DNA from 3 places in the Chromobacterium rhizoryzae genome. Region 2 is predicted to be linked to each of the others. Evidence: predicted binding sites of a transcription regulator. Region 2 holds the regulator's gene; each other region holds the start of a gene.

Region 1 (6,958 bases), 1.1 Mb from region 2:
ACAACAACTTGATGTTCCGCTGTCGCTGTGCGGCGAACGGCTGGACGCCGCGCTGGCGAAATTGATGCCGGAATACTCCCGCAGCCGGCTGACGCAATGGATCAAGGACGGCCATGTGCTGCTGGACGGCAAACCCGCCGCGCCCAAGACCAAAGTGCTGGGCGGCGAAAAGCTGGACGTCACCCTGATGCGCAGCAACGAGGAGATGGCCTTCCAGGCGGAAGCCATGGACCTGCCCATCATCTTTGAAGACGATCATATCCTGGTGATCAACAAACCGGCCGGTTTGGTGGTCCACCCCGCCTCCGGCAACTGGAGCGGCACCCTGCTCAACGGCCTGCTCCACCACTGCCCGGCGCTGGCCCAGGTGCCGCGCGCCGGCATTGTGCACCGGCTGGACAAGGACACGAGCGGCCTGATGGTGGTGGCCAAGACGCTGCCGGCCCAGACCGAGCTGGTGCGCCAGTTGCAGGCGCGCACCGTCAAGCGCATCTACCGCGCCATCGCCGACGGCAACGTGCCGTTTGACGGCACCATAGAAACCCAGATGGGACGCGATCCGCACAACCGCCTGAAAATGGCCGTGCTGAAGTTTGGCGGCAAACAGGCCATCACCCATGTGCGGGTGCTGGAACGCTTCGCCAGTCACTCCTACATTGAATGCAAGCTGGAAACCGGCCGCACCCACCAGATCCGCGTGCACATGCGCGAGGCCAACCACCCGCTGGCCGGCGATCCGGTCTACGGCAACCTGCGCCACAAGATGGACGAAGGCGTGGCCGCCGTGGTGAAGACGCTGGGCCGCCAGGCGCTGCACGCTTACTCCCTGACCCTGGTGCACCCGGCCAGCGGCGAAGAACGCAACTGGAAAGCCCCGCTGCCGGACGACCTGCGCCACCTGCTGGACGTGTTGCGCGGAGACGGCGACACCGCCGACGCCGCGCCGCTGCCGCAATTGCAGGACGAGCCGGAAGACGAGGATTGGGACGAAGAGGACGATGAAGACGACGGCGACGTGGAGGTGATCTATGTCCGCTGAGCTGCCCGCCGAACAAGCGCCGGACTGGCTGGAGGCCGACTGGCCGGCGCCGCCCAATGTGCGCACCCTGATCACCACCCGCAACGGCGGCGTCAGCGCCGCGCCCTTCCACAGCCTGAACCTAGGCCAGCACGTGGGCGACGACCCGGCCGCCGTGGCCGCCAACCGCGCGCTGCTGCGCCAGCAACTGCCGGCGGAGCCGGCCTGGCTGAACCAGGTGCACGGCGTGACGGTGCTGAACGCGGCCGAGGTGGGCGCCCAGCCGCCGGACGCCGACGCCAGCTTCAGCCGCCAGCCCGGCGCGGTGTGCGCGGTGATGACCGCGGACTGCCTGCCGCTCCTGCTGTGCAATAGCGAAGGCACGGTGGTGGCCGCCGCCCACGCCGGCTGGCGCGGCTTGTGCGAGGGCGTGATAGAAGCCGCCGTGGCCGCCTGCCAGGAACGCCCGGCGCGGCTGATGGCCTGGCTGGGCCCCGCCATCGGCCCGGACGCCTTTGAAGTGGGCGCGGAAGTGCGCGCCGCCTTCATGGAACGCGACCCTGCCGCCGCGACCGCCTTCAGCGATATCGGCGACGGCAAATTCCTGGCCGACATCTACGCGCTGGCGCGTCAGCGCCTGAACGCCGCCGGCGTGGAACAGATCTACGGCGGCGAAGAATGCACGGTGATAGACCGAGCTCGCTTCTTCTCCTACCGCCGCGACGGCCAGACCGGACGTATGGCCAGCCTGATCTGGCTGGAGTAAGAACCTGTTTACGATCTAAGAGCGTGTTTACGATCTCGCGAGCAAGAGCGAGACAAGGCGAAAACGGCTGAGAAAGCGGAGTGTACATACGGTACATGAGCATTTCGAATCCGGTTTCAACGCCGTATCGCCGACGCGCAGCAGATCGTAAACAGGTTCTAAGCCACCCTCCCCACAACCCCGCCGCCCGCGGGGCTTTTTATTGACCGCGCGGTCGGACAGGCCAAAAACCCAACACACCAATTACGCACCAATTTCCGCCAGCGCGACGCCGTCCGCGCCCTGATGCAAATCCACAACATCTAGTGGCCCGCGCCGCCCTCCCCGCTGCGGCTTGTTTCAGCAAGGTTTCCTGCCTACAGAGTGAAATGTGTCGGCCGGCCAAAAAAAATCTCAGGCCCCGCAAAGCCAACAACCACGGGCTTTCGCCCCTCGTCCGCGCCAAAACAGCCATTAAATCTTCCGCTGTCAAGACTTGTACTGCCCCATACTCAACACTAGAATTTGGGTGTTCCGCGAGCTACAAACAATACATATTGTGTTTACCCACAGCTCGCGCACAGCTTTTCAACAGATTTGTCCACAGCCGGCCTGCCCCTCGGGAAACGCAGCAACGGAAGGACGCAACCACCCACCTTATCGAGGGCTACATGCAATTGACCACCTTTGAAGGGCAGACCGCCGCAGAACTCGGCCGCGCAGCCGCGCCCAAGGCCGATTTCAGCCAGTACAAAACCATCCGTCGCAACGGTGCGGTGGTGCCGTTCGAGCCCGTCAAGATCTCCATCGCCATGACCAAAGCCTTCCTGGCCGTCATGGGCCATCAAGGCGCCACCTCCGCCAGCCTGCGCGAAAAAGTCGCCCAGCTGAGCGAACAAGTGGCCAGCGCCCTGATGCGCCGCAAGCCGGAAGGCGGCGCCATCCACATCGAAGACATCCAGGACCAAGTGGAACTGTCTCTGATGCGCTTTGGCGAGCATGATGTAGCCCGCGCCTACGTGCTGTACCGCGAACAGCGCGCCCAAGAGCGCGCCGCCCGCGGCGAAGCGCTGACCCAGGTGCAGATCAACGTGGTGCGTAAAGACGGCCGCAAGCTGCCGCTGGACATCGCCCGCCTGCGCGCCACCATCGAATCCGCCAGCCAGAACCTGGCCGGCATCGATATCGACGCCATCCTGAGCGAAACCCTGAAGAACATCTACGACGGCGTCAGCGAAGACGAAGTCAACAAATCCGCCATCCTGGCCGCCCGCTCCATGATTGAGCAGGACCCGGCTTACGATTACGTGACCGCCCGCCTGCTGCTGAACAACATCCGCCTGGAAATCCTGGGCGAAGCCGTCAGCCAGGAAGAAATGGCCAAGCAGTACGCGCTGTACTTCCCCACCTTCATCAAGAACGGCATCGACGCCGAACTGCTGGATGAAAAACTGGGCGAATACGACCTGAAAAAAATGGGCGCCGCGCTGGACGCCAACCGCGACCTGAAATTTGGCTACCTGGGCCTGCAAACCCTGTTTGACCGCTACTTCCTGCACGTGGACGGCAACCGCATCGAAATGCCGCAGGCCTTCTACATGCGCGTGGCCATGGGCCTGGCGCTGAACGAAGTGAACCGCGAAGAGCGCGCCATCGAGTTCTACAACGTGCTCTCCAGCTTCGACTTCATGTCGTCCACCCCCACCCTGTTCAACTCCGGCACCCGTCGCAGCCAGCTGTCCAGCTGCTACCTGACCACCATTGCCGACGACCTGGACGGCATCTACGAAGGCATCAAGGAAAACGCCCTGCTGTCCAAGTTTGCCGGCGGTCTGGGCAATGACTGGACCTCCGTGCGCGCCATGGGCTCCCACATCAAGGGCACCAACGGCAAATCCCAAGGCGTGGTGCCCTTCCTGAAAGTGGTCAACGACACCGCCGTGGCGGTGAACCAGGGCGGCAAGCGCAAAGGCGCCGTCTGCGCCTACCTGGAAACCTGGCACGCGGACATTGAAGAATTCCTGGAGCTGCGCAAGAACACCGGCGACGACCGCCGCCGCACCCACGACATGAACACCGCCAACTGGATTCCGGACCTGTTCATGAAGCGCGTGATGGAAGGCGCGGACTGGGCCCTGCTGTCCCCGTCCGAAGCCCCGGACCTGCACGACCTGTACGGCGCGGCCTTCGAGAAGCGCTACAAAGAATACGAAGCCATGGGCGAGCGCGGCGAGCTCAAGGTGTACAAGCGCATCCCGGCGCTGTCCCTGTGGCGCAAAATGCTGACCATGCTGTTTGAAACCGGCCACCCGTGGATGACCTTCAAGGACCCGTGCAACATCCGCAGCCCGCAGCAGCACATGGGCGTGGTGCACAGCTCCAACCTTTGCACCGAGATCACCCTCAACACCAATGAGGACGAAATCGCGGTCTGCAACCTGGGTTCCGTCAACCTGTCCGCCCACCTGAAGGCGGACGGCGGCCTGGACTCCGAAAAACTACAGCGCACCATCCGCATCGCCCTGCGCATGCTGGACAACGTGATCGACATCAACTTCTACCCGGTGAAGAAGGCTCGCAACTCCAACCTGAAACACCGTCCGGTGGGCATGGGCATCATGGGCTTCCAGGACTGCCTGCACCAGAAGCGCGTGGCCTACGGCTCCGACGCCGCGGTGGAGTTTGCCGACGAATCCATGGAAATGGTGGCCTACTACGCTTACTGGGCGTCCACCGAACTGGCGGAAGAACGCGGCCGCTACCCGTCCTACAAGGGCAGCCTGTGGGACCGCGGCATCCTGCCGCACGACAGCATCAACCTGCTGGCGGCCGAACGCGGCGGCTTCCTGGAAGTGGACCGCAGCGAACGCATGGACTGGAACGCGCTGCGTGAACGCGTGAAAACCCACGGCATGCGCAACAGCAACTGCCTGGCCATCGCGCCCACCGCCACCATCGCCAACATCATCGGCGTATCGGCGAGCATTGAGCCGACCTACCAGAACCTGTTCGTCAAATCCAACCTGTCCGGCGAATTCACCGTCACCAACGAATACCTGGTGCGCGATCTGAAAGCCGCCGGCCTGTGGGACGAAGTGATGGTAGCCGACCTCAAATACTTTGACGGCAGCCTGGGCCAAATCGACCGCGTGCCGGCCGAGCTGAAAGCCATCTACGCCACCGCCTTTGAACTGGACCCGCGCTGGCTGGTGGAAGCGGCCTCCCGCCGCCAGAAGTGGATCGACCAGGCTCAGTCCCTGAACCTGTACATGGCGGGCGCCTCCGGCAAGAAACTGGACGAACTGTACAAGCACGCCTGGTTGCGCGGCCTGAAAACCACCTACTACCTGCGCACCCTGGCCGCCACCAGCGCCGAGAAATCCACCGGCCGCGGCGGCGAGCTGAACGCGGTGTCCAACAGCCACAGCCAAGCGGCCGCGGCTCCGGAAGCCATGGTGGACAATACCCCGGCCACCGACGCCAAGTTCTGCAGCATCGACAACCCGGATTGCGAGAGCTGCCAGTAAGGTGTGAAACGCCAAGTGCCCCACCGTTGCTTCGGGGCACTTGGTAATAAAGGTTAGATTGCAGTCGTTTGTTATTTAGACATTTGTATTTTTCAATCCAACTGGGCAGGAGAACTCGAATGGCAACAAATACCGGCAAAGACTATCGCCAAGGCTCTGTGAAAGATCGGACTCAGGTTCACAACCCCAAAACTGACTCTTGGGTGAAGCGAGACACGGGTAATGGTCAGTTTATCGACAGCAAGCAAGGAGAGCCTTTTAAAGGCGTCGCCAAGGAAATAGATCACCGCCGTAAGTAACGACAAGCACTTAACCCCCAGCCTGGCCCCGGCCAGGCTCCATCTCACAGCCCGTTGCACACAGCCGGCTGTGACATGGCCCCGTAATCCGGCCGCCCCACCCATTGGCCAGCCGCCTGCCCGTCCAGACGGCTGGCCAATGGGGAACGCAGCAACAACCCGCGCCAGACCGTAAGGGCAAGGGAAGCCGCACACACACAAAACCAGGGGAAACCGGATGAACATAGAGGAATTTTTCAACAGCTACGCCGTTGGCTACAGCCAGCTGGATGTACCCCAAGTGACCGCGCACTTCACCGTGCCCTTCACCGCCATCCACCAGGGAGACCTGAGCAGCTGGGAAGACATGGCATCGCTGCGCGACACCACCACCGCCTTGCTGGCGTGGTACCGCAGCCAGGGCTTTCTCAGCGCCAGCCACCAGCTGGACAGCGTGCTGAATTTTGGCGAAGACGCCGCCAGCGCCCGCGTGCGCTGGATTGTGCAGCGCCAGGACCAGCCGGCCTGGGAATACTGCACCGGCTACCACCTGAAACGGGTGGACGGCCAGTGGAAGATTTACGGCCTGGTCCAGTACCAGGACGCGCCGCAGCAGTAAGTAGCGCCCAGCCTCAAGCCGCTTGCCCTCAGGCGGCTTCGGGATGGAAACGCCGCCGGCCCGCGATGCGGGCGACGGAAACAGCTCAAGGCCAAGCAAGCAAGCGCGGCGGGTGTTGAGCGGGTTCCAGGAAGACGAGGCCCACGGCCCCGCCGCCACAAGCCAGGCTTCAGCAGGAGGTCAGATGCAAACGTTTGAAAACATCCGGATCAACGGGTTTTGCGAACAAAGAACCCACAACCCCGACAAGCAGTTTGTGCTGTTCAATATGTACCTGACGCTGAACCAGGCCCCGCCCTGCGAATGGAAGGACCTGTTCAACGAAGCCCGCCGCCTGCCGCGCCAGAAAGTATGGCGCAAAGCCTGGGTGGAAGCGGACGCGCTGGTGGTGTACTGCCAGCCGGAAGAACTGCAGCAGCAAATAGAGCTGCTCAAGCAAGACATAGAACAAGCCAACCGGCAATACCGCCAGCTGCTGAAGCTGCGGCAGCCGCGCGGCAGCCAGGTGGAGCAGGAGGAAAGCAGCGAACGCCAGCTGATCCACCGCCTCAGCCAACAGCTGCGCTTCTGAAAGGACGCCGCTCATGAGCGCCACCGCATTCTGTATCGCCCGCCATGGCGAAAATGGCAAAGACGCAGGCTACCGCAAACTGGGCAGCCTGCACGTGGACCTGGACCCGGTGCCGGCAATCGCCGCCGCGCCGCGCCAGATACAAATACTGCGCAAAAGCAGCCTGCCGCTCAGCCCCAGCCTGGCTGGCGACAAGCAGC
Region 2 (6,958 bases):
GATCGCCAAGAAATGCGGCGCTTACTTCATGGTGGACATGGCGCATTACGCCGGTCTGATCGCCGCCGGCGTTTACCCGAACCCGGTGCCGTTCGCCGACTTCGTGACCTCGACCACCCACAAGACCCTGCGCGGTCCGCGCGGCGGCATCATCCTGGCCAAGGCCGAGTTCGAGAAGAGCATCAACAGCAATGTGTTCCCGACCCTGCAAGGCGGCCCGCTGGAGCACGTGATCGCCGCCAAGGCCGTGGCCTTCAAGGAAGCGCTGCTGCCCGAGTTCAAGGTGTATCAGGAACAAGTGCTGAAGAATGCCTCCATCATGGCCAAGACCCTGGGCGAGCGCGGCGTGCGCATCGTATCCGGCCGCACCGAGAGCCATGTGTTCCTGGTGGACCTGCGAGCCAAGGGCCTGACCGGCAAGGCGGCCGACGCGCTGCTGGGCCGCGCCCACATCACCGTGAACAAGAACGCGATTCCGAATGACCCGGAAACCCCGTTCGTGACCTCCGGCATCCGCATCGGCTCCCCGGCCATCACCACCCGCGGCTTCAAGGAAGCCGAAGCCATCCAGGTGGCCAATCTGGTGGCGGACGTGCTGGACAACCCGAACGACGACGCGCTGATCGCCCGCGTGGCCGAGCAAGCCACCGCGCTGTGCCATCGTTTCCCGGTGTACTCCAAATAAGCCAAGCTGGTCTCGGCCGCTGAAAGACGCCCCCAGGGGCGTCTTTTTCATGGGCGGGCGATAGCGGCATTAACTTGACTGCGCATTGCTGATAACATCCCTACATTGGAACCCTTAGGATTAAGTCATGAAATGCGCGTTCTGCGGCAATGCCGATACTCAGGTAATCGACTCCCGCGTCAGTGAGGACGGCAGCAGCATCCGGCGGCGGCGGCGCTGCCCGGTGTGCGAGAAGCGTTTCACGACCTTTGAAACCGCCGACGTGCGCATGCCGCAGGTGGTGAAAACCGCCGGCCACCGTTCGGAATTCGACATCGAGAAAGTGCGAACCAGCTTCCTGCGCGCGCTGCACAAGCGCCCGGTACCCACCGCCTTGGTGGACGAAGCGATAGACCGCATCTGTCACAAGCTGCTGCAATTGGGCGAGCGCGAAGTCTCCAGCCGCGAGATCGGCGAAATGGTGATGAACGAACTGGCGCGCCTGGACAAAGTGGCTTATGTGCGTTTCGCCTCGGTGTACCGCAGCTTTCAGGATGTGTCCGAGTTTTCCGACGCCATCAAGGAAATCCAGAAGTCTTCGCATTGACCGACCGGCGGGCGGCTGGAGTAGACTGCTCTATTCTTCCGTCATCGCGGGTGCCCTCCATGGTAGAACCCCTGCCTTCCAATGTTTCGCTGCGCGCGCCGGAGTTGTCCGACGCGCCGGCGCTGTTCGCGCTGATCAACGCCAACCGCGACGCGCTGCGGCCGTGGATGCCGTGGGAGCCCCTGACCCGCTCCGAGGCGGACTCCCGCGCTTTTCTGGAATCCGCCGCCGTCGGCCGCCAGATCGGCAAGGCCTATACTTGGCTGGTATTGCGCGACGGCGCGCTGGCCGGCGTTTGCGATCTGCACGCCATCGACGATTTGAACCGCCACGCCTTCGTCGGCTATTGGCTGGACCGCCGTCAGGTGGGGCAGGGCGTGATGCAGGCGGCGCTGCGCCTGTTGCTGGCCGAAGCCTTCGGCCCCTTGGGTCTGCACCGGGTGGCGATAGACGCGGCGGCGGACAATCATCGCAGCTGCGCGGTGGCGGAGCGGCTGGGCTTCCGCTATGAAGGCGTGCTGCGCGAGTACTTGTTGTTGCAGGGCCGCTATTGCGACGCCAGGCAGTACAGCCTGCTGGCTCAAGAATGGAAGCAATGAATCATGAATTATTCCGCCGATGACCATCGTCACATGCAGCGCGCGTTGCGGCTGGCCGCCGAGGCCACCCGCCGCGCCGCGCCCAATCCGGGCGTGGGTTGCGTGCTGGTGCGCGACGGCGCGGTGATCGGCGAGGGCGCCACCCTGGAAGTGGGCGGCGATCACGCGGAAATCCAGGCGATCAAGGACTGTCTGGCGCGCGGCCTGTCCCCGCGCGGCGCCACCGCCTACGTGACGCTGGAGCCGTGCAGCCACCACGGTCGCACCCCGCCGTGCGCGCGGCGTCTGATCGACGAGGGCGTGGCCCGGGTGGCCGCGGCGATGGTGGACCCCTACCATGAAGTGGCCGGCCGCGGTCTGGCCATGCTGCGCGCCGCCGGCATCGCCGCCGACGCCGGGCTGATGGAGGCCGAGGCGCGGCAAGTGCATCGCGGTTTTCTGTCGCGCGTGGAGCGCGGCCGTCCCTGGGTCACGCTCAAGGCCGCCGCCACACTGGACGGCAAGACCGCCTTGCTCAACGGCCGCAGCCAATGGATCACCGGCCCGGAGGCGCGGCGCGACGTGCATCGTCTGCGCGCGGAACACTGCGCGGTGCTCACCGGCAGCGGCACCGTGCTGGCCGACGATCCGCAACTGACGGTGCGGGAAGTCCCCTGCGAGCGCCAGCCGCTGCGGGTGGTGCTGGACAGCGATCTGCGCACGCGGCCGGAACAGCGCATCTATCAGGACGGCGCCACCTTGCTGGCCACTTGCGATCACGAGGCTGCGCGCTTGGAGCCCTACCGCGCCGGCGCGGAGCTTCTGAGCTTGCCGCGGCTGCCCGACGGCCATGCCGATCTGCCGGCTTTGCTGGCGGCCTTGGCGCAACGCGGCGTCAATATGCTGATGGTGGAAGCCGGCGCCGGCCTCAACGGCGCGCTGTTGCGCGCCGGGCTGGTGGACGAGATCGTCCTCTACCTGGCGCCGTCGCTGGCCGGCGATGCCGCGCGCGGCCTGTTCGCCTGGCCGCCGCTGGAAGACCTGGCCGACAAGCAGCGGCTGAGCATACGCGACGCGCGCATGGTGGGCGCGGATTTGCGCCTGAGCCTGACGCCGGTCTTGGCGGCTGCTCAAGGTCCCGCGAACTAGGGCGAGACAAGGCGAGGATGGCCTCCGCGCTTGGGAAAATGACCGCGTCGCCGCGAATCCCGTCTGGAGTCTGCAACATTTCTGTCCGAAAATAAGAGCAGTTCGCCCGCTGTGCGCATGACGCGTGACGGCGGGCGCGAACGCACGCTCAGGACGGGCCGCCAAGAACGGCTCGCTTTCGCATTCGGGGCAGTCGCGGCATCCGGGAGGGCTGGGGAAAGGGCATGAGCGATTTGAAGGCGGCGCTGGAAGCTTATATGCGATTGTTGGCGCGTCAGGGTGCGCCGGCTCAGGTGATCGACGAAAGGCGTCGCATTCTGGAACTGCTGTTGCCCTGGCTGGACGGCGTCGAGCGCAACGCGGAAGGCTTCCGCGGTCCTTGTGAACGCCTGCTGCAGGCCTGCTCGCCGGACGAGCAGGTGCTGGCGCTGACCTGTACCCGTGAGTTCTATTACTTCTGGCTGGGCGATACCAAGAAAGTGGTGGAGATCACCGCGCGCAGCGGTTTTTCGGTGCGCAATGTGCGGGTGTGGCTGGAGACGGATTGGGAAGGGCTGCTGACGCGGATGGAGCGCGACGGCTTCTCCCGCTTCCCGCCGTCGCTGGGCCTCTACCTGGGCAAGCTGTTCGAGGACGGCATGTCCGAGCCGGACATCCATCTGCGCGAGCGCCTGCTCAAATCCCTGCTCTATCTATTGGACGGCCAGCCCATCCAGGGCGACAGCTTCCGCATGATGGTGGACGCGGTGTTATTGCATCTGCGCGAGGCGGAGCTGAAAAACACCTTCTTGCTGCTGGTGCGCGAGTACTTCTATTACTGGCACCAATTCCCGCAAGCCCAGGCGCGCAACGCCGGCCAGCCGGCGGCTTGAGGCGGACCGACGGGCCCGCTATTTCATCCCCCGACGCTTCCGTTCCCGCGGCCTCAAGCCGGCTGCGCGGCTTCCAGCCTGGCCCGGCCCGGCAAGCCCGCGCGCCAGGCCGGCGGCGCTTCGGCGCTGGCCCAGTATTCCTCGATCTGGCTGATCAGCCCGTGTTCCAGCGTGAACAGGGAATTGGCGAAGAAGCGCGCCTCGCCGTGGTCTACCTGCGCCACCACGTGCCAGCGGCCGTCGGCCAGCAGATTGTCCTGCAGCAGGCGTATGCTCCAGCCCTCCGGATAAACGCGGTTGACGTGGACGATAGCGTCCGCGCCGCGGAAGCACTCGCCGCTGCAGTGCCACAGCATCACGGCGTCGTCGCGCAGCAGGCGGCGCGCGCGCTCCCAGTCGCGGTCCTGGTAGGCGAGAAAGAGTTGGGCGGCGATGGATGGCATGATTTTACCTCATGCGAGTCATAGAATATTGATAATGTACAAAATCAAAATCCTTGTCAATACGCGGCTTTGGCGGATTTTGGGGCGGAAGTTGTCAGATCAAATAGTCTGATGGCATCATGCTTTGACAAGTGGAGCGTGTTTACGATCTCGCGAGCTGGGGCGAGACCAGGCGTTGCGGCTGAGAAAGCGGAAGGAGTAGCGCTACATGAGCATTCTACAGCGGTTCTCAACACCGTATCGCCGACGCGCGGCAGATCGTAAATCGGTTCTTTATAGAGAGGAGACAAGATGACGCACACATCCGCCTACCAGGCTTTAACCCACACTTTCGCCCGCCTGCACCGCTTTAACCACCTCGGCGCCATCGCCGGCTGGGACCAGGCGGCGATGATGCCGAGCAAGGGCAACGACGCCCGCGCCGCCGCGCTGGCGGAGCTGGGGGTGCTGACTCACGGCATCATCACCGCGCCGCAGCTGAAGGAGCAGCTGGACGCGGCGGAACAGGAAAACCTGGACGAGCTGCAACGCGCCAATCTGCGCGAGATGCGCCGCGAATGGGCGCAGGCCAATCTGCTGCCGGCGGAGTTGGTGGAGGCCAAAACCCTGGCCGGCGCGCGCTGCGAGCACGCCTGGCGCAGCCAGCGCCCGGCTAATGACTGGAAGGGCTTTCTGGAAAACCTGCGCGAGGTGGTCAAACTGTCGCGCGAGGAGGGCCGCTTACTGGCCGAGGCCAATGGCGGCAGCCGTTACGACGCGCTGATGGACAAGTACGAGCCGGGGATGAAGAGCGCGGAGATCGAGCGCATTTTCACCGAGGTGAAGTCCTGGCTGCCGGGCCTGATCGAACGCGCGCGCGCCAAGCAGGCGTCGGAAACGGTGATCGAGCCGGTGGGGCCGTTCGCGGTGGCGCAGCAGCGCGCCTTGGGCGTGGAGGCGATGAAGCTGCTGCGCTTCGACTTCGATGGCGGCCGGCTGGATGTCAGCAGCCATCCCTTTTGCGGCGGGGTGCCGGAAGACGTGCGCATCACCACCCGCTACCGCGACGATGATTTCGTCCAGAGCTTGATGGGCATTGTTCACGAAACCGGCCACGCCCGTTACGAGCAGAACCTGCCCAAGGACTGGCTGGAGCAGCCGCTGGGCCGCGCGCGTTCCATGGGTATTCATGAGAGCCAGAGTCTGTCCTTCGAGATGCAGCTGGGCCGCAGCCCGGCCTTCCTGCAGTTGATCGCGCCGCTGATCCGCAGCCATTTCGGCGAGCAGCCGGCGTTTACACTGGAAAATCTGCAAGGCCTGTATAGCCGGGTGCAGCCGGGTTACATCCGCGTGGACGCCGACGAGTTGTGCTATCCGGCGCATGTGATCCTGCGTTTCGAAATCGAGCGCGCGCTGATGGACGGCGAGATCGAGGCCGAGGACATCCCGGCGCTGTGGGACGAGAAGATGATGGCCTATCTGGGCGTGGACACCCGCGGTAATTACACCAACGGCTGCATGCAGGACATCCACTGGACCGACGGCGGCTTCGGCTATTTCCCCAGCTACACGCTGGGCGCGATGTACGCGGCGCAGTATTTCGCCAGCCTGCGCCGCGCCGAGCCGGAGCTGGACGCGCAGGTGGCGGCCGGCAATCTGGAGCCCATCTTCAATTGGCTGAACACCCATATCTGGAGCCAGGGCAGCCGCTGGAGCACGGACGAACTGGTGCGGCGCGCCACCGGCGAAACGCTGAACCCGGCGCATTTCAAGGCGCACCTGGAGCGGCGTTATCTAGGCGTTTGAGTTTGTGGAAGGCAGATGAAAAGCGCGGCTTGGCCGCGCTTTTTTTTGATCCGCTAATCAAACCCCTGATCCTGCGTTGCGCCTCCTGGTCGTACCACTTGTACTGCCTGCGTCGGCGCGCCTTGGCTCAGGTTCTCTGCGAGGTTTTCTTAGCGGCTCTTATTGGGGCTGACTGAAAAACGCGTGGATCGCCGCCGCTAGCGTTTCCGGCTGTTCCCATTGCAGCATGTGGCCGGCGTCGGCAATCACGGTTTCCTGGAGTTGGGCGAAACAGGCGCGCCGCTGCGTCATGCTGGCGGCCACGCTCTTGGCCAGCGGGTGGTCGTCGGTGTCGCCGCCCAGCGCCCACAGCACCGGCGCGCTGATGCGCTGCCAGCAAGCCATCGCTTCTTCCAGCCGGTACAGCACCGGGTTGACCATTTTGTGGCGCGGGTCGGCGCGGTAGTAGAGGCCGTCGTCGCGCTGGCGGGTCAGTTCGCGCGCCAGCCATTGGGCGCGTTCCGGCGTCAGCCTGGGGTTGCGTTCCAATAGTTTGGCGGCCACGGCGTCCAGCGACTGCAAATCGCCGAACTCCGGCGCGGCGCGGGTTTCGCGCAGCCAGCGCGCATAGCGGCCCGGCGCTTCCGCCGGCTTGGTGGCGGCCAGGCCGAAGCCTTCGGCCAGCACCAGCTTTTCTATGCGTTCGGGGCGGATGCCGGCGTAGATGCCGGCAATCATAGCGCCCATGCTGTGGCCCAGCAGCTTCACTGGCTGTTGCGGCGACAGCGCGTTCAGCAGCGCGTCGAGATCGGCCAGGTAGTCGGGGAAGTAGTAGCTGCCGTCGTTCCAGTCGCTGTCGCCAAAGCCGCGCCAGTCCGGCG
Region 3 (6,958 bases), 2.1 Mb from region 2:
CCGCCGCCAGCAAATGCGGCCGCAAGACTGGATTTCGCTGGCGCGCGATCTGGCCGCCGCCGGCAAGCGCGTCACGCTCAGCTGCCAGGCGCTGCTGGAGAGCGAATCCGATCTGCGCCGCGCGCGCCAGTTGGCCGCCAACGGCGACATCACGCTGGAAGCCAACGACCTGGGCGCGATCAAGCTGGCCCGGGAACACGGCCTGCCCTTCGTCGCCGGCCCTCATCTGAACATCTACAACGCCGACACCCTGAAGCTGATCCGCGACTGGGGCGCCGAACGCTGGGTGCCCCCGGTGGAAATGGACCGCGCCACGCTGGCCGAGCTCTTGGCGCGCTACGCCGAGATCGGCGCGCCCATCGCCACCGAGCTGTTCGCCTGGGGCAAGCTGCCCCTGGCCCTGTCCGCGCGCTGCTTCACCGCTCGTCATTACAATCTGAGCAAAGACGATTGCCAGTTCCGCTGCCTGGAACACCCGGACGGCCTCGCCATGCGCACCCAGGACCAGCAGGACTTCCTCACCCTCAACGGCATCCAGACCCTGTCCGCCGGCTGCCACAGCCTGCTGCCGCATTTGCGCGAGCTGGCCGCCATCGGCGTCGACGCCGTGCGCGTCAGTCCGCAGTCCCGCGCCACCGGCGATATCGTCGCCCTGTTCCGCCAAGCGCTGGACGGCGTCGACCCGGCGGCGCTACAAGCCGCCAGCGGCCGGCACGCCGACGCCGAACTGGTGGACGGCTATTGGCGCGGCCAGGCCGGCAACCAAGCCATAGGAGCCCCCCATGCGCATTCCTGATCTCGCCCTACCCGCCGCCGCCGCCGCGCTGCTGTCCCGGCTGCCCGCCGCGCCGCCGGCCTGGCTGCTGGTCGCCAGCCTCAATCAATTGGCGCGGCGCGGCGTGCTGCCGGCCGACATGGCGCTGCTGGCCGGCCGCCGCTTCGCCATCCGCGTGCTGGACGCCGGCCTGACCCTGCGCTTCCGCGCCGACGAACAAGGCTTCCACCGCGACCGGGACGACGGCGCCGCCGATTTGCAGCTCTCCGCCACGCTGGCCGACTTCGCCCGGATGATGCTGCGCGAGGAAGACCCGGACACGCTGTTTTTCCACCGCAAGCTGCTGATTGAAGGCGACACCGAGCTGGGGCTCATCGTCAAGAACCTGCTGGACAGCGTGGACTGGAGCGCCACGCCGCTGGCGCGCTTCATGGCCGTGTAATCCCCTGTTCAAGCTTTCGCGGCCGGGGACGAGGCAAGGCCGAAACCGCCGAGCAAGCAGGAGGCGCGGATGGCGCGCAAGCCTTTCCAAGGCGTTTTCAAGGCCCTTTTCCATCCATCCCGCCGGCGCGCGGCGGACTTTGAAGCGCTTCTTGGAGCGCCTCGTCGGCGCTCGCCCCTTGTGGCTGAGCCAAGTTTGGGCTAATCCGAAAAGAATCAACGCAATCAAGCCGCCTCCCGGCGGCCTGCACTCATCGGAAACGGCCCAAGCCCCATGAAGCCACGCCTGTTCAGCCTGCGGCAGATCTTGTTCGACTTGGCCATCCTGCTCATGGCCAATTTGCTGCTGCTCTGGCTGGCCCAGCGCTACCAACTGCTGTCCGCGCTGGGGACGGGGCCCGGCGACGGCAATACGCAAACCATGGCGCTGGCGTTGCTGCTATGCGTGAACCTGGCCGTGTCGCTGGCGCTGTTCGCCTACCGCCGGGCCCGCGAATCCCACGCCATGCTGCAAGAGCTCAACACCATCGCCGGCCAGGACGCGGTCACCGGTCTGGCCAACCGCCGCCAGGCCAACACCATACTGGAGCGCGAAACCGAGCGCTCTTACCGTACCCGGCGGCCGTTTTCGGTGCTGCTGCTGGACATCGACCACTTCAAGGACGTCAACGACAACTACGGCCATCTGGCCGGCGATCAGGTGCTGGCCGCTTTTGGCCAGTTGCTGCAAAAACGCGCGCGCCAGCTGGACACGGTGGCGCGCTGGGGCGGCGACGAATTCCTGGTGATTTGCCCTGAGACCGAGCAAAGCGGCGCGCTGGCGCTGGCCGACGATATCCGCCAGCGGCTGGCTCAGACCGAGCTGCCGGCGGTGAAACGCCTGAGCGCCAGCATAGGCGTGGCCACCCAGACCGTGGACGATATGCCGGAAACCTTGCTGCACCGCGCCGACATGTATCTGTACGCGGCCAAGAACGCGGGCCGCAACCGGGCGGTGGGCGAAGCCGGCAGCGCCAGCCGCGAACGCCGCCTCGCCCCCGACGAATAACTCACAGCCCCAGACGGTCCCGGAGCCCGTACCACCACGCCCCCATGCTCAGCATCGGCACGCGGAGCGCGCGTCCGCCGGGGAAGGGATAGTGCGGCAGACCGGCGAATTGATCGAAGCGCCGGCTGTCGCCGTGGATGGCTTCCGCCAGCAAGCGACCGGCCAAATGGGTATACGTGACGCCGTGGCCGCTGCAACCCTGAGAGTAATAGACATTGTCGCCGATGCGCCCGGCCTGCGGCAGCCGCGACAGGGTCAGCGAGAAATTGCCGGTCCAGCCGAACTCGATCTTGTAATCCGCCAACTGCGGAAAGGTTTTCAGCATCTTGGGGCGAATCAGCCGCTCCACCTCGCCCGGATCGCGCGCGCCGTACACGGTGCCGCCGCCGTACAACAGCCGGTGGTCGGCGGTCAGCCGGTAATAATCCAGCAGGAAGTTGCAATCCTCGACGCAGTGATCGCCCGGCAGCAAGCTCTTGGCCAGCGCCTCCGGCAAACGCTCGGTGGTCACCACCTGAGTGCCGCAGGGCAGGCTCTTCTCCGCCAGCGCCGGCAGCAACTCGCCCAGATAAGCGTTGCCGGCCACCACCAGGAAGCGGCAACTGACCTCGCCGCCGGCGGTCTCCACCCGCACCCGGCCGCCCGGATGAATCTTCAAGACCGCCGACTGCTCGAAGATCCGCCCGCCCAGCGACTCCAGCGCCGCCGCCTCGCCCAAGACCAGGTTCAGCGGATGGATATGCCCCCCCCAATTGTCCAACAAGGCGCCGGCGTACTGGTCCGACGCCACGATGCCGCGCATGCCCTCTCGGTCCACCAGTTGCAGGCCGGTATGGCCGTAGCGCTCCCACAGCCGCTTCTTGGCCGCCAGCTCGTCCAGCTGCTTCTGAGTGAAGGCGGCGAACACATTGCCGGTTTTCAGATCGCACTGAATGCCGTATTGCGCAATGCGCTCGCGGATGATGCGGCCGCCTTCGAAAGCCATCGCGCCCAGCGCCTCGGCCGCCGCCCTGCCGTGCCGCCGCTCGATCACGTCCATGTCGCGGCTATAGCTGTTGACGATCTGCCCGCCGTTGCGGCCCGACGCGCCCCAGCCCACCCGCGCCGCCTCCAACACCGCCACCTGATAACCGCGCTCCGCCAGATGCAGCGCCGCGGACACCCCGGTATAGCCGGCGCCGATCACGCAGACGTCCACCTGCTCCGCCCCTTGCAAAGATGGACGCTCCGGCGACGGATGGGCGGATGCGGCGTAATAAGAGCTCGTGTGTTCCAGTCTGGCCGGCGCGTTCATGGCTGTCTCCTTGGCGAAGCGAACGCGGAGCGTCCGTTCATGATTGGTATAAAAATACAATACACGCGCTCATTATATTTAACAACACCTGGGAGAAAGGATGGGTCGCGGCGACAAAAAAGACATGAAAAAAGCCAGCGCAAGCGCTGGCTTCGGGTTCAGACGGAGACGGGATCAGATCGCGTTTTTCTGGGCCGCCTTGCGCTTGGCGCTCAAGTCCAGGCCCGGCAGGTCCGCCATGATGTCCGGATGGTCGGCCAACTTCTCCACCACGAAATCAACGAAGACCCGGGTACGCGGCGCGATGTGGTCGCGATGCGGGAAACAGATGTAGATAGAGCGCTCCAGCGACACCATATCGGTCAGCACCGGCTCCAGTTCGCCGGAGCGGATCAGATGCACCACCTCATGGCCCGGCAACTGAGCCACGCCCATGCCCAGCCGCGCCAGCTCGGCCACCGCCTCCATCTCGTTCAGCGTATACGTGCCGTTGACCTCCAGCGGAATCCGCTCGCCCTTGCGGTCGAACTCCCACTTGAACAGACGGCCGGACGTGGGGAACTGGAAGTTGATGCAATCGTGGTTGCTCAACTCCTCCGGCGCGCTCGGGCGGCCGTGCAAATCCCAGTAGCCGGGCGAAGCCACCACATAGAGCGGCATCTGCGCCAGATTGCGCGCCACCATGCGGCTGTCCGGCATCATGCCGGAACGCACGCCCACATCGTAGCCGTCCTCGATCAGATCGCTGAAATGATCGTCCAGGCCGAAGAAGACCCGCACCTTGGGATAGCGCTCGCAGAACTCGCCCATGATGGGCAGGATGAAACGCCGGCCAAAGGAGTTGGGCATGCTGACCCGCAGATGGCCGGCCGGCTCGTCGCGGCTGGCTTTCAACTGATTGATCGCCGAATCCAGATTGTTCACCGGCCCGCGGCACTGGGCGTAGAAACGGCGCCCGTCCTCGGTCAGCGTCAATTGGCGCGTGGTGCGGTTGAACAGGCGAACCTCCAGTTCCTGCTCCAGCCGGGCGATGCTCTGGCTGATAGCGGCCGGCGATACGCCCAGCTTGCGCGCGGCGTCGGAGAAACTGCCGTTTTCCGCCGTGGTCATGAAGACCATCAATGCTTTTAAGGTGTCCATAATCAGGGATGTTCCAGGCTCGGCATCGCCTACCCTTCACGCCCGGACGGACGCCCTGGATTTGACAATGCTGATAACATTATTAAGTAGTATCTCTTTAAAAAGGGTACACCATACCCTTTGATGATTAAAGAAGAACTTGCAAATTGTTGTGAATGCATCTTCATGGACAAATCCACGCCAGGAACAGAACCGACCGCAGCTTCCCCACTGCACCGCTCGCGGAGCGCACTTTGTCATATAGTTTTACAGCTTAGTTGAAAATACATTGCCCTATTTTCTATGCAATCCAAGTATGCACCTGATTCAGTCTGAATGCCATGAGTTTGTTGCAACAGACTCAATGAAACAGCATCAAGTTGGCAACAATATGCCGCAGCCCCGCCCGCGTCGCCCTTGAGCGCCACAGCCGGCCCCAATCCAGCATAAGTCATGCGCTGTCGCAAACAACATGACATTGCGCTCCCAATGGCCAGGTTTTCGCCCCGGAATCCAGCCTTCGCCGTCGTCAAAAGCGCCTCGCTTGATCCGCGTCAAGTTATCGCCACCTCAGCCACACAGCGCACAAAACACAATTTATAGTGGCGCTCATTCGATAACTTCACTAGATATAGAAATGAGCACAGCCTCCGCGCCCACCGCCATGGTGGATGCCATCTCCGCGATCGACGAATATCTGGACCGGGCCGACTGGCGGGTCAACGCCAACGCCAATCAGGGCTACAGCCTGGGCGGCCTGATTCTCAACATCGCCGGCAAACTCACCGCCAATTACTGGCTGGAGCGGGTGCTGGCGCCGGAAGCCGCCCTCGCCCACCGCCAAGGCGATCTTCACATCCACGATCTGGACATGCTGTCCGGCTACTGCGCCGGCTGGTCGCTGCGCACCCTGTTGCAAAATGGCTTCAACGGCATTCCCGGCAAGGTGGAATCCGCACCGCCGCGTCACTTGTCCTCCGCCTGCGGCCAGATCGTCAACTTCCTCGGCACCTTGCAAAACGAGTGGGCCGGCGCCCAGGCCTTCAGCTCCTTCGACACCTATCTGGCCCCCTTCGTCAAAAAAGACGGGCTGAGCTACGCGGACGTGCGCCAGTGCGTCCAGGAACTGATCTACAACCTCAACGTGCCCAGCCGCTGGGGCACCCAGACCCCGTTCACCAATCTGACCTTCGACTGGACCTGCCCGGACGACATCGCCGAGCAGATTCCAGTGATAGGCGGCGAGGAAATGAGCTTCCGCTACGGCGATTGCGCGCGCGAAATGGCGATGATCAACCGCGCCTACATCGAAGTGATGCTGGCCGGCGACGCCAAGGGCCGCTCCTTCACCTTCCCGATTCCCACCTACAACATCACCCGCGACTTCGACTGGCACGGCGAAAACACCGATCTCTTGTTCGAGATGACCGCCAAATACGGTCTGCCCTATTTCCAGAACTTCGTGAACTCCGACCTGGAGCCGCAGATGGTGCGCAGTATGTGCTGCCGGCTGCAATTGGACTTGCGGGAACTGCTCAAGCGCGGCAACGGCCTGTTCGGCAGCGCCGAACAAACCGGCTCCGTCGGCGTGATCACCGTCAATTGCGCGCGTCTGGGCCACCGCTTCGCCGGCGACTACGCCGCGCTGCTGGCCGAAACCGACCGCTTGCTGGAATTGTCCCGCGACGCGCTGGAGAAAAAACGCGGCGAAGTGCAAGCGCGGATAGACGACGGCCTCTACCCCTACACCCGTCACTTCCTGGGCTCGCTGCGCAATCATTTCAGCACCATAGGCGTCAACGGCATCAATGAAATGATCCGCAACTTCAGCGGCGACCGCATCGACATCACCAGCGAGGAAGGCCACCAACTGGCCTGCGACTACCTGGATCACATCCGCCAGCGCATGGTGGAGTTCCAGGAAAGCACCGGCCACCTGTACAACCTGGAAGCCACCCCGGCGGAAGGCACTACCTACCGCTTCGCCAAGGAAGACCGCAAACGCTACCCCGGCATCCTGCAGGCCGGCAGCGACGCCCATCCTTATTACACCAACTCCAGCCAATTGCCGGTGGGCTTCACCGACGACCCCTTCGAGGCCCTGCAGCGCCAGGAACAGCTGCAGCGCAAATACACCGGCGGCACCGTGCTGCACCTTTATATGACCGAGGCGGTCAGCAGCGCCGACGCCTGCCGCGAACTGGTGCGCCGCTCGCTATCCCGCTTCCGCCTGCCCTATATCACGGTCACCCCGACCTTCTCGATCTGCCCCAAGCACGGC

Evidence for each region. The regulator NrdR, encoded in region 2, represses ribonucleotide reductase genes. The targets are predictions, from matches to a motif close to AAANACNATATATNGTNTTT.
Region 1: the regulator NrdR is predicted to act here: its motif matches at 2,309-2,328, upstream of JC616_RS12990 (ribonucleoside-diphosphate reductase subunit alpha).
Region 3: the regulator NrdR is predicted to act here: its motif matches at 5,266-5,285, upstream of JC616_RS03000 (ribonucleoside triphosphate reductase).

The regions. Positions count from the first base shown of each region.
Region 1 is NZ_CP066126.1:2,858,842-2,865,799, forward strand. Features, by position in the region: gene rluD (23S rRNA pseudouridine(1911/1915/1917) synthase RluD) at 1-1,039, shown strand, start outside; gene pgeF (peptidoglycan editing factor PgeF) at 1,029-1,784, shown strand; gene JC616_RS12990 (ribonucleoside-diphosphate reductase subunit alpha) at 2,435-5,290, shown strand; gene JC616_RS12995 (hypothetical protein) at 5,410-5,589, shown strand; gene JC616_RS13000 (hypothetical protein) at 5,807-6,187, shown strand; gene JC616_RS13005 (hypothetical protein) at 6,372-6,758, shown strand; gene JC616_RS13010 (hypothetical protein) at 6,772-6,958, shown strand, end outside.
Region 2 is NZ_CP066126.1:3,918,121-3,925,078, reverse strand. Features, by position in the region: gene glyA (serine hydroxymethyltransferase) at 1-685, shown strand, start outside; gene nrdR (transcriptional regulator NrdR) at 813-1,271, shown strand; gene JC616_RS17735 (GNAT family N-acetyltransferase) at 1,331-1,870, shown strand; gene ribD (bifunctional diaminohydroxyphosphoribosylaminopyrimidine deaminase/5-amino-6-(5-phosphoribosylamino)uracil reductase RibD) at 1,874-2,998, shown strand; gene JC616_RS17725 (hypothetical protein) at 3,223-3,870, shown strand; gene JC616_RS17720 (nuclear transport factor 2 family protein) at 3,924-4,313, opposite strand; gene JC616_RS17715 (carboxypeptidase M32) at 4,605-6,098, shown strand; gene JC616_RS17710 (alpha/beta fold hydrolase) at 6,258-6,958, opposite strand, start outside.
Region 3 is NZ_CP066126.1:647,907-654,864, reverse strand. Features, by position in the region: gene JC616_RS03025 (U32 family peptidase) at 1-796, shown strand, start outside; gene ubiT (ubiquinone anaerobic biosynthesis accessory factor UbiT) at 783-1,217, shown strand; gene JC616_RS03015 (GGDEF domain-containing protein) at 1,491-2,264, shown strand; gene JC616_RS03010 (NAD(P)/FAD-dependent oxidoreductase) at 2,266-3,558, opposite strand; gene JC616_RS03005 (LysR family transcriptional regulator) at 3,733-4,698, opposite strand; gene JC616_RS03000 (ribonucleoside triphosphate reductase) at 5,315-6,958, shown strand, end outside.